2 regions of the Leucobacter allii genome follow, and region 2 is predicted to be linked to the other one. Evidence: predicted binding sites of a transcription regulator. Region 2 holds the regulator's gene; the other holds the start of a gene.
The links. Region 2 encodes HrcA, which represses chaperone genes, less so after heat shock. Its sites were predicted from a motif close to TTNGCACTCGNNNNNNNCGAGTGCNAA; they were not measured.

Region 1 (7,084 bases), 340 kb from region 2:
AAGAACAACTGACTCTCCGTTCCCCACGGAAACGCGAGCCCCCACCTCCCCACCCCGCAAGAGCTCCAGCCGAAGACGCAGCCGCCCGACGGAGTACTGTAAGACCTGTGCCGCGCATCCCCACCGCCGGCATCTCGAGACGCACGATCCCCACCCAGGAGCCCGACCATGCCCGCCGACGCGCACGCCTCCCTCGCCGAATATCTGGCCCCGCTCCCCGCCGAGCGCCGCGAGCTCCACACCGCCCTCGTCGCGGCGGTCGGCGAGCGCGCCGCCTCTGCCCCGCGCGTGCACGCGCTGCTCTTCGTGCCGGGCCGCACCCACCCGCATTTCGAGGACAGCGAGGCCGTCTTCTGGCATGCCGCGCAGCAGCTCATGCTCGACGTCGATCCGGCCGAGGGCGAGCTGCCCGTGGCCTGGATCGGGTACGACGTCGCCTCCCGCTTCTCGGGGAAGCGCGAGGCCCAGGGCTTCCTGATCACCGACCGTCGGCTGGTCGTCAAGGATCAGGTCGACGGGATCTTCGGCACGGCCGCGCCGCGGCAGTACCCGCTGTTCACGGGCCCGGCGGGCGCCGCCGCGGCGGCGGCCGAGATCACGGAGTCGAGCACCGCCGCGTACGACTGGACCTTCGCGAGCGACCTCGTCGACACGGAGACCGCGCAGAGCATGACGGCCCTCCTCGCCGAGCTGCTGGTGACGGTGCTCGAGACGCTGGCGCGCCGGCGGATCGCGCTCGCCCCGGCGCCGGAGACCTCGGCGTCGCTGCGCGGACGCGTGCGCGAGCTCGGTCTCGACAACGACGTCAAGTACCCGGAGGACGCGAAGCACGCCAAGCACTTCGCGAAGCTCGCGAAGAAGATCCCGTGCGACGCCGGCGAGCGCGTACTCCTCGCCGTCACCGGATCGACGCTCATGGGCGTCTATGGCCTCGTGCTCACCGACCGCGGCGTGCGCTCGAAGGATCTGGGATCCGATCCCGTGGTCACGCCGCGGGAGCGCATCTCCCCCGAGGCGATCCGCATCGATCCCGAGCAGCCGCAGCGGGTGATCCTCGGCCCCGGCGAGGTGCACGAGCTCCCGGCGACCCTGGACGAGCGCCGCGCCGCCGGCCTCGTGACGCTGCTGCGCGAGTGGAGCGCAGGCAGACTGGCGGACGAGGTCCGATGAGCGGGCACGGCGGCCCGGCGGCCGGCTGAGCCGTGGGCTCCCTCGGCGTTTGGTCGACGCTCCTTGGCGCGGCCGTCGTGCTCGTCTGCTTCCTCCGATTCCTCCGCGTGCTCTACCGCGACGGGCGCCTGCACGCCGAGGAGCTGCGCGCCGCTCGCGGGGCGCAGCTGCCGCCGCTGCTCATCCTCGCCTCGGTCCTCGGCGTCGAGATCCTCGTGGTCGACCGCTTCCCGGCGCTCGTCGCCTGGATTCCGTCGATCATCTCCGTGACCGCGCTCCTCGGCGCGGTGCTGGTCGTGGAGCGGGCGCGCTCCGCGGTGCTCGCCCACCGGCGCCGGGACGGCGAATCCGGCTGAACCCGCCTACCCGCAGGCGACGCAGGACTCGCGGAATGGCCGGACCTCGAGCTGCGCGGGCGGGATCGGCCCGCCGCAGACACGGCAGATCCCGTATTCGCCGCGGCCGAGCCGCTCCAGAGCGGCGTCCGCCTGCCGCAGCGTCTCGCGCGCATCGGCGAGGAGTCCGGCACGCAGGGACCACTGCGCGGAGAGCGTCTCCCCCTCGGGATCGTGCTCGTCGTCATCGGATGCGCTGCGCCGAGCGCGAGTCAGCGCCCGCAGCCCGTCTTCGCGCTTCGCGACGCGCTCGGCGGCGCGCCTCCGCGCCTCCGCGAGGCCCGCACGAAGCTCCTCCTGCTCGTTCATACCCGCAGTGTAACCCCGCCGCGGCGGCGGGCTCCGCTGCTCGCCCGCAGCGAACCTGTTAGCACTCATCACACTCGAGTGCTAATCTAAAATCAGCTTGAGTCGACCTGACTCAACTTTTACGGAACACTAGTCGAAAGGTGCAGAGATGGCACAGTACAGCCCGATCCGAGAGATGGAACGCCTCGCCGACGCGCTGTTCGACGGCTCGCCGCGCGGCCCGCGCCGCATGCCGATGGACCTCTACCGCGACGGGGACACCTACGTGCTCACCGCCGATCTCCCGGGCATGGACCCGGGTTCCGTCGATATCGATGTCGACGGCCAGCTGCTCACCATCCGCGCCGAGCGCACCCTCCCCAGCACCGAGAACGTGCAGTGGATCACGCGCGAGCGCACCCCCGGCAGCTTCCTGCGCCAGCTCAGCCTCGGCCAGGGCGTCGACACCGAGCGGATCTCCGCCGGCTACGACCAGGGCGTGCTGAGCGTCACGATCCCGATGAGCGAGCGGGCGAAGCCCCGTAAGGTCCAGGTCGCGACGGGTGCGCACGTCGAGTCGGCGCACGAGACGGCCGCGGAGGCGCCCGGCACCGCGAACTCCGCGCCCCGGTCGGAGAACGCCGTGGTGCAGGCCTCCGCCTGATCGGCTCCCGCGGCGCCCTGCGGCCCCGCCGCAGCGCGCCGCGCCGCGTACGTCTACGGCCCCGACGAGACCCCCTCGTCGGGGCCGTCGCGCGTCTCCGGCGATGGACGGCGGCATCGACGCCTCATCGGGACGCGTGCGTGGACGACGAGGTCGCGAAAGCGCAACCGATACCGCCGCCCCGCTCAACCCTGCTCAACCCTGCTCACCCCTACTCACCCCCGCTTTGCGGCTCCCGATCGCTTCCCGGCTCCCGATCGCTTCGCGGCACCCGAGCGCTTCGCGGCCCCGGATCGCTTCCCGGCCTCGCCCCGCTTCCCCGAGCCCTTCCGCTTCGCGTCCCGGGAGCGCTGCACGCTGGCGCGCAGCGCCTCCATGAGGTCGATCACCTCCGCGCCCTCCTCCGCCGCCTCGCCGAACGTCGCCTCCGTATCGATCGCATCGCCCGCGCGCCGCTTCGCCTCGATCAGCTTCCGCAACTGCTCCTGGTACGCATCGCGAAAGCGTTCGGGCGCGAAGTCGTCCGAGAAGCTCTTCACGAGGGCGGCCGAGAGCTGCAGCTCCTTCGCCGAGATCCGCACCCGCTGCTCGAGCGCCGGGAAGGCCGGCTCCCGGATCTCGTCGGGCCAGAGCAGGGTCTGCAGCAGCAGCACGTCGCCGCGGACGCGCAGCGCCGCGAGGCGCGTTTTCTGGCGCAGCGCGAACTCCACGATCGCGGTGCGCTCGGTCCGTTCGAGCGTGCGGCGCAGCAGCGCGTACGCCTTCGGCGACTTCCCGCTCGGCTCCAGGTAGTAGCTGCGCTCGAAGAGCATCGGGTCGATCTGCCCGCTCGGCACGAACTCCACGACGGAGATCTCCCGGTCGCGCTCCTGCGGGATCGACGCGAGGTCCTTCCGCGTGAGCACGACGGTCTCCTCCTCGTCGGCGTAGGCGCGGTCGATGTGCTCGTAGGGCACGACCTCCCCGCAGACCTCGCAGCGCCGCTGATACCGGATCCGCCCGCCGTCCTCGTCGTGCACCTGGTGCAGCTCCACGTCGTGGTCCTCGGTCGCGCTGTAGAGCTTGACGGGCACGTTGACGAGTCCGAAGGTGATCGCTCCGCTCCATATCGCTCGCATGCGTACAGTACACCCCCGACCGCTGTCAAAGGTCTACCGCTTGCGCGACCCGCCGCGCATCCTGTACAGATGGCGGGCACACGGCGGAGCGACGGCGGGCGGCAGCGCACGAGCCGACGGCGGGGCGCGAGCCCGCCCGCGGGCAGCCGCGCGGACGCGGCGCAGACCGTGGAGATCGGCGGCCGCCGGATCCGGATCACCCACCCCGACAAGGTGCTCTACCCCTCGACGGGCACCACCAAGGGCGAGATCATCGGCTACTACAGCGCGATCGCGGAGACGATGCTGCCGCACTGCCGCGACCGGCCCGCGACCCGCAAGCGCTGGCCCGACGGCGTGGGCGCCGACGGCCGCGGCGACGTCTTCTTCCAGAAGGATCTCGGCGACACCGCGCCGGAGTGGGTGCGCACCGGGCGCATCCAGCACAAGGATCATGTCAACGCCTATCCACTCGTGAACGACGAGGCGACCCTGGTGTGGCTCGCCCAGCTCGCGGCGCTCGAGATCCACGTGCCGCAGTGGCGATTCGACGCGACGGGCGAGCCGCAGCCGCCGGATCGCCTCGTCTTCGACCTGGACCCCGGCGAGGGCGTGTCCCTGCAGCAGTGCGCCCGTATCGCGTTCCTCGTCCGCGAGGTGCTCCGCGGCATGGGACTCGACCCCGTTCCCGTCACGAGCGGCAGCAGCGGGATCCACCTCTACGCCGCCCTCGACGGTTCCCAGAGCTCCGACGCGGCCTCCGCGGTCGCCCGGGAGCTCGCGCGCTCGCTCGAGGCCGACCATCCCGACGAGATCACCAGCTCGATGAAGCGCTCCCTGCGCCCGGGACGCGTCTTCATCGACTGGAGCCAGAACAACGCGGCGAAGACCACCGTGGCCCCCTATTCGCTGCGCGGCAGGATCGCCCCGACGGTGGCCGCCCCGCGCAGCTGGCGGGAGCTCGCCTCCCCGCACCTGCGCCAGCTGGAGTTCCGGGAGGTGCTGGCGCGGGTCGCGCGGCGCGGCGACCCGCTCGCGGAGCTCGTGGCGCGCGGGAGCGACGCAGCGCCGGATCGGCTCGACGACTACCGCGCCAAGCGCGACGCGCGCCGCACGCCGGAGCCGGTGCCGGCGCGGGGCCGATCCCGCTCCGGCTCACGCGGCGGGGGTGCGGCACGCGGCGCCGACGACGATACGGAGGGCGACCGGGGCGACGCCCCGGTCTTCGTGATCCAGCGCCACGAGGCGCGGCGGCTGCATTTCGACTTCCGCCTCGAGCACGACGGCGTGCTCGTCAGCTGGGCCCTCCCGAAGGGGGTGCCGACCGATCCCGGGGTGAACCATCTCGCCGTGCCGACGGAGGACCATCCGATGGCGTACCGGCACTTCGAGGGGGTCATCCCCGCGGGCGAGTACGGCGCCGGGGAGGTGCGCATCTGGGACTCCGGCCGCTACGCGCTCGAGAAGTGGCGCGAGGACGAGGTCGTCGTCGCGCTCGAGGGCGGCCCGGGCGGCGGCCTCGGCGGCACCCGGCGCTACGCACTCTTCCGCACGGGCCGCGAGGACGGGGCGCCGTGGATGATCCACCTCATGTCCGAGGAGACGCCGCATCGGCGGCTTCGGCGCGGACGCGCCTCCGCCGCCGGGGAACCCGCCGCCGCAGGTCCCGACGTGCCGCCCCCGATGCTCGCCGTGGCCGGCGCGGCCGGCGCACTGCCGCGGCTCGACCCCGCGGCCTGGGCCTTCGAGATGAAGTGGGACGGCATCCGCGCGATCGCCCGCATCGACGTCGAGCACTGCGCCCTCCGCAGCCGCTCCGGCGGCGACCTCACCGCGGCGTACCCCGAGCTCGCCGCCCTCCCGCGGATCGTGAACGCCGAGGACGCCGTGCTGGACGGCGAGATCGTCTCCCTCGGCGGTGATGGGGCGCCGAGCTTCTCGCGGCTGCAGCAGCGCTTCGGTCTCACCGCGCCGCGCGACGTCGCCCGGGCTCGCCGAGCGGCCCCGGCCTCCTATCTGATCTTCGACGTGCTGCGCATCAACGGCCGGGACTGCCGCGGCCTGCCGTATCGGCAGCGCCGCGAGCTCCTCACCGCGCTCATCGACGCGGATCCCGGCGTGCCCGCGGCACTGCCGGAGGTCTTCGCGGGCAGCGGCGCCGAGGCCGCGGAGGCGAGCCGGAGCCTGGGGCTCGAAGGCGTCGTGGCCAAGCGCTGGGAGAGCCCGTACCGATCCGGCGCGCGCACGGCGGATTGGCGGAAGTTCCCGAGCATCGCCACCGCCGAGTTCGCGGTCATCGGCTGGCGCGAGAGCCCGTCCGATGCTCGAGGCATTGCCTCGCTGCTGCTCGCGGAGCCCGCAGAGCTCGCCATGCCCGCGCATGCACCGGATCGCGCGGGCGGCCCCGACCGTACGGCCGACGGCGCGGCAGGCGCCTCGCCCGCGTGGCACTACGCGGGGCGGGTGGGCACCGGCTTCTCCGCGGCGGAACGGCGCGCGATCCGCGCCCGCCTCGCGCCGCTCGAGTGCGCCCGGCCCGTGGCAGCCGTGCCGCCGGAGGCGCGCCGGGACGCCCACTGGGTGCGACCGGAACTCGTCGCCGAGGTCGTGGCGAAGGGTCGCACCGCGGGCGGCAGCCTGCGGCAGCCCGTGTGGCGCGGCTGGCGCCCCGACAAGCGCCCCGGCGATCTCGACGCGTGAGGCGCGAGGCGCGCGAGACGGCCTCGGCGCGGTGATCTCGGCGCGCGAGCTGCGCGAATCGAAGCCGGCGACGGCGCCGGACGCACGCGCCGGGTAGGCGCCGGCCTCACGCGAGGGGCTCGAACGGCGCGAATCGCGGCGGGGCGTCCCGGCTGCAGACGCCGAGGGCGCCGACGGGCACCTCGGTCCAGCTCCGATGGCTCCAGTGCGATTCGAGCGGCTCCGAGACGACGAGCTGCGCGTCCTCAGGCAGGCGATCCGCCGAGCCGTCGACGGTCCGCAGCGCGGTCGCGCCGGCCGCGTGGTAGAGGGTCGGGGCGAGCGCGCCCGGCGCGTCCGGGCTCACCCAGCGCAGCACGAACAGCCGCGCACCGTCCGAGGCGCACACCGTGGCGCGGAAGGGCGCGACGATCCCGTGCTCGCGCCGCGCGCGTTCCACCCGCCCGACCATGCGGGCGAGCGCGGAGGCCGGATCGTCCCGCAGCCCGTAGCCGAGGGCGAGCGCCAGGCAGAGCTCGGAATCGGTGCTTCCGAGGAGCGACGGATAGCGCTCCGGCGCGACGTCGAAGGTGAGCTCGCGCTTCAGCTCCCCGAACGCCGGGATCTCGCCGTTGTGCTGGAACATCCAGCCCTCCTGCACGAAGGGATGGCAGTTCTGCTCGGCGATCGAGCCTCCGGGCGCCGCGCGCACGTGCGCGAGGAAGCAGTCCGACTCGATCTGCGCCGCGAGGTGCCGCAGATTCATGCTGTCCCAGGCCGGCTCGATCTGC
Region 2 (7,084 bases):
CCCGCCAGCGGCGTCCTCGCCGAAGCGGAGGCCTGGATCTCCTCGAAGGACCTCCCGGGGATCACCGCGAACACGGGCGCCTCGCTCGAGGCGATCCTCGCGGCTATCGGCGACCACGACCTCATCGGGTACGGCGTCTTCGTCGACGAGGGGCGGACGGCCACGATCACGTCGATCGCCTTCGACGGGGCGCAGACGGACTTCGCCCGTGCGGCATCCCCGGCGCCCGAGAGCGGACGCGCGCCGCTCTCGGAGATCGCGAACCCGAGCACCGGCGCCGAGGAGACCGCGGTCTACAACGACTGGCACTTCGACCCGGATCACGGCAACGCGGACGGCTCCGTGACGCAGGCGCGCAACGGACTCGCCATCGCGGCCGGAGGCGACGCGCTCGTGCTCCGCGGCAACGGCAACGACCAGGCGATCGGCGCCGCGACGACGCCGATCGCGGAGCTCGCGGCGAGCCTCGGCGTGGTCGCCTCGAGCACCGAGAAGCTGAGCTACCAGATCCCCGTCCGCGTCGACACCGACGGCGACGCCGCGTGGCAGGCCGGCGAGGGGTGGACGACGCTCCGGGCCCCTGCGGCTGACCCCGAGGGGGACTGGACGACGAGTCAGGCGATCCCGGGCAGCAGCTTCGGCGCCAACGCCCGGGCGCCGCTCGCCGAGCTGGTCGACGCCCTCGGTCCGAACGCGTACCCGATCGGCGCGGGCTTCCTCGTGGCGAAGAGCGCCGAGGACGTCCTCGTCTCGTCATTCACCGCGGACGGCGCGACGACCCGGTTCTTCGCCGAGCCGGCCGCCCCGGCTCCCGCGGGGGATCCGCTCGCGGAGCAGCTCGCCCTCGACGGCATCCGCCCCGACGAGAGCAGCTACCCGGGCTGGCACAACGGGGTCGCGCCGGACGATGCGCGACTCGGCGGCATCGCGGAGGCGACGGGCGAGCACGGAGCCGTGCTCGGCCTCGAGATCTCGGGCAAGTACCAGCTGCTCAACGGCTTCGCACCGGAGGACGTCCTCGTGAACGCGGCATCGCGCGCCGCCGAGCTCGTGGTCGACGCCGACGGGCCGGTGTGGGCGCAGATCCCGGTCCACTACTACCCGGAGGGGTCGCTCGCACCGCAGTTCACCACGCTGCGGGCGCTCGTGCCCGAGTCGGGCAGCCTCGCGGAGGCCTCGAGCTGGATCACCTCGCGCGCACTCCCCGGCATCGCGGCGAACGCCGAGGCGAGCCTCGATGAGATCGTGGCGGCGCTCGGCGACCACGACGTCATCGGCTACGGGGTCTTCGTCGACGCCGAGCAGACCGCGACCGTCCGCACGATCGCCTTCGACGGGACGGCGACCGACCTCACCCGAGCCGGCATCCCGCCCTTCGAGAACCCGTTCGAGGACATCGCCGAGGACACCAAGTTCGGCACGGAGATCCTGTGGATGGCGGAGCAGGGCCTCACGACCGGCTTCCGTCAGGCGGACGGCACGACCCGCTTCGACGGCGCACGGAAGGTGACCCGCGAGGCGGTCGCGGCCTTCCTCTACCGGATCGCGGCGCCCGAGGGGTACACCGCCCCCGCGACGTCGCCGTTCGCGGATGTCGATCCGGGCGATCAGTTCTACACCGAGATCTCCTGGATGCACGAGGCGGGACTTTCCACCGGGACCAAGCAGGCCGACGGCACGCGCACGTTCGCGCCGAAGTCGACCATGTCGCGCGAGGCCTTCGCCGCGTTCATGTACCGGATGGAGGCGCCCACGGGGTACACGGCCCCGAAGGCATCGCCGTTCGCCGACGTGCGCACCTCGCACCGCTTCTACAAGCAGATCGCCTGGATGTACGAGTCCGGCCTCTCCACGGGGACCCGGCAGGGTGCGGGCAAGAAGCCGATCTACCAGCCGCTGAGCAAGCTCACCAGGCAGGCGACCGCGGCGTTCCTCTTCCGCTCGGATCAGCTCTTCTCCGACTGAGCCGCGCACGTCGTGCCACCGCGGCGGCCGTCGGGAGCGTTCGCTCCCGGCGGCCGCCGCGGTCGTGTCCGGCGCGCCGCGCTGCGCTAGACTTGGCACTTAGCCCCGTTGAGTGCCAGAGGGAGGTGGGCGATGGTCTCGGAGCGCAGCCTCGCGGTCCTGCACGCGATCGTCGGCGACTACGTCTCCTCGAACGAGCCCGTCGGCTCGAAGGCGATCGTCGACCGTCACAGCTTCGGCGTGTCCGCCGCGACCATCCGCAACGACATGGCGCTGCTCGAGGAGGACGAGCTCATCGCGCAGCCCCACACCTCCTCGGGGCGCGTGCCGACGGACAAGGGCTACCGCCTCTACGTCGACACGCTCGCGAGATCCCGCCCGCTCACCGGCGCGCAGCGCTCGGCCATCGAGCGATTCCTCGGCGAGTCGTCGGACCTCGACGACGTCATGGCGCGCACGGTCAGGCTGCTCGCGCAGCTCACCAATCAGGTCGCCGTGGCGCAGTACCCGTCGCTCCGGCGCACCGTCGTCCGGCACATCGACCTCGTCGCGATCGGCGAGGACCGCGTGCTGTGCGTCCTCATCCTCGGCAGCGGCGTGGTCGAGCAGCAGATCGCCCGGCTGCCGGCGTCCCTCGTGACGGAGGCGTGGGTGCACGGCCTGCGGCAGCGGATCGCCGGGGCCGCGGTCGGCGCCGACGTCGAGACGGCGGTCTCCGCGATCGAGGATCTCGATGATCGCCTCGGCGAATGGGCGCAGCCCGCGGAGACCGAGCTCGTGCGGCGGGTGCTCGGCGTCGTCCTCGACCAGTTGCGCGCCGGACGCAACGACCGCATCGCCGTCGCCGGCGCCGCGAACCTCTCCCGTACCGGGTCCTTCGAGGGAGCGCTCCCCGTCGTCCTCGAAGCGATCGAGGAGCAGGTGACCCTGCTGCGCCTCTTCGACGAGCTGGTGCAGGACAGCAGGGAGGTCGCCGCGTCGATCGGCCGGGAGAACGCGGCGTACGGACTCGCCTCGACCTCGATCATCGCCGCGAACTACGAGGAGGAGGGCGCGTCGGTGTCGAAGCTCGGCGTGCTCGGGCCCTTGCGCATGGACTACGCGGCCAACATCTCGGCCGTGCGCGCCGTCGCCCGCTACCTCAACCGGTTCCTCGGCGAGGAGAACGAGCAGGGACGCGGCGGCCAGGGGCGCCGACCCGACGCGCGCCGCTGAGGCGCGCGGCACCGAAGCCGGCGGCGTACCGCCGCATGACATCATCGAAGCATCTGAGGAGCGAAATACCGTGGCCGACCATTACGAGACTCTCGGCGTGTCCCGCGAGGCGACACCCGAAGAGATCAAGAAGGCCTATCGCAGGCTCGCGCGCGAGCTCCACCCCGACGTGAACCCCAGCGAGGACGCCGCCGAGCGATTCAAGGACGTGACGCACGCCTACGACGTGCTCAGCGACCCGGAGCAGCGGCAGCGCTACGACATGGGCGGCGGCCAGGGCGGCATGGGCGGCTTCGGGGATATCTTCGAGACGTTCTTCGGGGGATCCGGCTTCGGCGGCGGGGGCCGCGGCCCGCGCTCGCGCACCGAGCGCGGCGAGGACGCGATGATCCGCGTCGACGTGGCCCTCGAGGACGTGATCTTCGGGGTGCAGCGCGACGTCACGGTGAACACCGCGGTGCTCTGCGGCGTCTGCCAGGGGTCCTGCTGCCAGCCGGGCACCCACCCCGTGACCTGCGACGTCTGCGGCGGTCAGGGGCAGGTGCAGCGGCAGGTGCGCTCCCTCTTCGGCAACGTCGTGACGATGCACCCCTGCGGCAGCTGCCAGGGCTACGGCACCATCATCGAGCATCCGTGCGTCGAGTGCGGCGGCAAGGGCCGCGTGCGCGAGCGCCGCACGATCCCGATCGACATCCCGTCGGGCATCGACACCGGCACGCGGCTGCAGATGCGCGGCGGCGGGGAGGTCGGACCGGGCGGCGGCCCCAACGGCGACCTGTTCATCGAGTTCCGGGTGATGCACCACGACATCTTCAGCCGGGACGGCAACGACCTGCTGTGCACCATGCAGGTGTCCATGACGGATGCGATCCTCGGCGCCGAGGCGAAGCTCGCGGGACTCGACGGCGAGGTCGTCGTCGAGGTCGCGCCGGGCACCCAATCCGGCGATGTGCTGACCGTGCGCGGCCGCGGCATCCAGGGGCTGCGCAGCACCGCGCGCGGCGAGCTGAAGATCGCCGTGCAGGTGGGCATCCCGACGAAGCTCTCCTCCCGCGAGAAGGATCTCGTGCGGCAGCTCGCCGCGCTCCGCAAGGACGAGCCGCCGCATCTCGGGGAGTTCCAGCAGAGCTTCTTCGGCAAGCTGCGGGATCGCTTCTTCCGCCAGGGCTGATCCGGGTGGCGAATCTCTACTACCGCGAGGAGCTGGCCGACGCGGACTTCGCCGTCGGCGGTCTTGTCGAGATCGCCGGAGAAGAGGCGCGCCACGCGCTCCGGGTGAGCCGACTGCGCGCGGGCGAGCGGATCCTCGTGGGGAACGGCCGCGGCGCGGTCGGAGGCGGCCTCGTGGAGACGGCGGATCGGGATCGATTCGCCGTCCGCATCGACGAGGCGGTGGCCACGCCGGGGGAGGAGCCGCGCCCGTCCCTCGTGCTCGTCCAGGCGCTCGCGAAGGGCGATCGCGACGAGCGCGCCGTGGAGCAGGCCACCGAGTTCGGCGTGGATCGCATCCTGCCCTGGGAGGCGCGGCGCTCGGTGTCCACCTGGCGCCCGAGGGGCGGGCCGGACAAGTCCGCCCGGGGCGTGGAGAAGTGGCGGCGGATCGCCCGCGAGGCGGCGAAGCAGTCCCTGCGCGCACGCATCCCGGCGGTGGGCGAGCCGCTGGGCCTGCGCGAGCTCGCCGAGGCCGCGGCGGTCGGCGGCGCGGCCGTCGTCGTCCTGCATCCGCGCGGCGCGGCGTCCCTCACCGCGTGGGCGGCGACGCCCGAGGCGCGCGGGCTGCGCGAGATCCTCGTGGTCGTCGGCCCCGAGGGCGGACTCGCCGAGGACGAGCTCGACGCGCTCGAACGGGCGGGCGCACGTGTCGCGGTGCTCGGGGGCACCGTGCTTCGCACCTCCTCGGCGGGACCCGCCGCGATCGCCGTGCTCAACGCCGCGCTCGGGCGCTGGTAATCGGCCGTCTCCGCCGGCGGGGCTGGGAGTTCACCGGCGCGATCGCAAGCCGCCACTGCGCGCCACCGGCCGTTCACCCGCGCGTGAACCGGCATCCCTAGCGTGAAGGGGAGATCGCACGGCGGACGCCGGCGTCGGCCCTGCGGGGACGACCGCCCGGCCGTCGTGCGCCGCCGCGACGGGACGGGGAACTGGCGTGCACGACATCGAGCTGCCCCTCGGCAGACGGACGACCGGCTATCGACTGCTCGAGATGCTCCCGGCGCTCGTCACGCTCGGGATCCCTGCGAGCGCGATCATCCTCACGCTCGTCGATCCGCGGCTCGGCGCCGCCTTCGTCGCCGTGTTCGTGGCGATCGGCGTGCTGCGGGCGGCTCGCGGCGCCGTGGACTCGGTGCGCGGCTACCGGAGACTGCGCGCGGCGGAGCGGACGGACTGGGGCGCGCTCGCGGCGGCGCTGGATGCTCGGATCACCGCCGAGCACGGCACCGCCGAGCACGGCGGCGCCGACGCCGCGATCCTCGCGATGCTGCCGCGCTGGGCGATCCGGCGCTTCGCGGAGCTGCTCGGGCGCATCCGTCGCCGCCCGGGCGCCGCGCTCCGCCCCGGCGAGATCGTGCACGCCGTCATCATCGCCGCGTACGCCGAACCGGCGGAGGTCGTGGCGCAGAGCATCGCCTCCCTCCTCGACGCGCGCCTCGGCGCCGAACGCCTCGTCGTCGTGCTCGCCCACGAGGCGCGCGGCGGACCGGCCATGCGCGGGACCGCCGCGCGCCTCGCCGCCGAGCACGGGCACCGGTTCAGGGCCTTCCTCACGATCGAGCACCCGGCCGGGCTCCCCGGGGAGGTGCCGGGGAAGGGCGGCAACATCACGCACGCCGGGCGCGGGCTCCTGGACTGGGTCGTCGCGCGCGGGATCGATCCCGAGCGGGTCCTCGTCACGACGCTCGACTGCGACAATCGCGTCGATCCCCGCTACTTCGACGCCGTGAGCTGCGAGTTCGCCTGCGCGCCCGACCGCCGGCGCGTGGCCTTCCAGCCGATCTCGGTGTTCACCGGCAACATCTGGCACGCTCCGGCCCCGACGCGGCTCGTCGCCGCGGGGAACTCCCTCTGGAACCTGATCGCGACGGTGCGACCGCTCGCGCTGAGGAACTTCGCCTCCCACACCCAACCGCTCGCCGCGCTCGCCGAGATGGACTTCTGGAGCCGGCGCACGATCGTGGAGGACGGCCACCAGTACTGGCGGAGCTACTTCCACTTCCGGGGCCGCTACCGGGTCGTCCCGGTGCATCTCCCGATCCAGCAGGACGCGGTGCTCGCCGATTCGCTCGGCCGCACACTCCTCGCCCAGTTCCGCCAGCTCTGCCGATGGGCGTACGGGGCGTCCGACGTCCCCTACGTCGGCGTGCGGCTGTTCGGCCGGCGACGACCCGCGCCGTTCTGGCCGACGCTGCGGCGCTTCCTGCAACTGCTCGAGTCCCACGTCACCCTCGCGATCCTCACGCCGATGCTCGCCTTCGGCGCCTGGCTGCCCGTCCTCGCGCTCGGCATCTCCGCGGAGCTCGGCTTCGGCCACGCGCGGGTCATCGGCGTCGTCGCATTGCTGCCCGAGGCATCGGCGACGGCGCAGCGCGTGGCGCTTCTCGGGCTCGTCGCCGCCATGGTGCTCTCCGCGCTGCTCCTGCCGGCGCGACCGCCGGGCGTCGGCGGTGCGCGGTGGATCGGCATGACCCTCCAGTGGGCGCTGCTGCCCGTCACCCTCTTCGCCTACACCTCGATGACCGCGGTCGTCTCGCAGCTGCGGCTCCTCGTCGGCGCCTACCGGGTGCGCTTCGTCGTCACGGAGAAGTCCGCCGCGCCGCGGGACCCCACGGGGAAGGCGCTCACCGGGACCGTCGTGCTGCCGCGGGTCCGAAGGCCGTAGACTGGAGGCATGGCAGCTGAAACGGTA

Region 1: MUN78_RS09250 (Hsp20/alpha crystallin family protein) is a predicted target of HrcA. The motif match lies at 1,933-1,959, and genes of this name have one in related genera.

The regions. Positions count from the first base shown of each region.
Region 1 is NZ_CP095045.1:1,981,017-1,988,100, forward strand. It holds gene MUN78_RS09235 (hypothetical protein) at 169-1,170, shown strand; gene MUN78_RS09240 (hypothetical protein) at 1,203-1,526, shown strand; gene MUN78_RS09245 (TraR/DksA family transcriptional regulator) at 1,533-1,874, opposite strand; gene MUN78_RS09250 (Hsp20/alpha crystallin family protein) at 2,023-2,517, shown strand; gene ku (non-homologous end joining protein Ku) at 2,733-3,635, opposite strand; gene ligD (non-homologous end-joining DNA ligase) at 3,705-6,314, shown strand; gene MUN78_RS09265 (class II glutamine amidotransferase) at 6,421-7,084, opposite strand, start outside.
Region 2 is NZ_CP095045.1:1,645,418-1,652,501, reverse strand. It holds gene MUN78_RS07785 (S-layer homology domain-containing protein) at 1-1,965, shown strand, start outside; gene hrcA (heat-inducible transcriptional repressor HrcA) at 2,098-3,180, shown strand; gene dnaJ (molecular chaperone DnaJ) at 3,251-4,351, shown strand; gene MUN78_RS07770 (16S rRNA (uracil(1498)-N(3))-methyltransferase) at 4,357-5,130, shown strand; gene MUN78_RS07765 (glycosyltransferase family 2 protein) at 5,327-7,057, shown strand; gene MUN78_RS07760 (histidine triad nucleotide-binding protein) at 7,067-7,084, shown strand, end outside.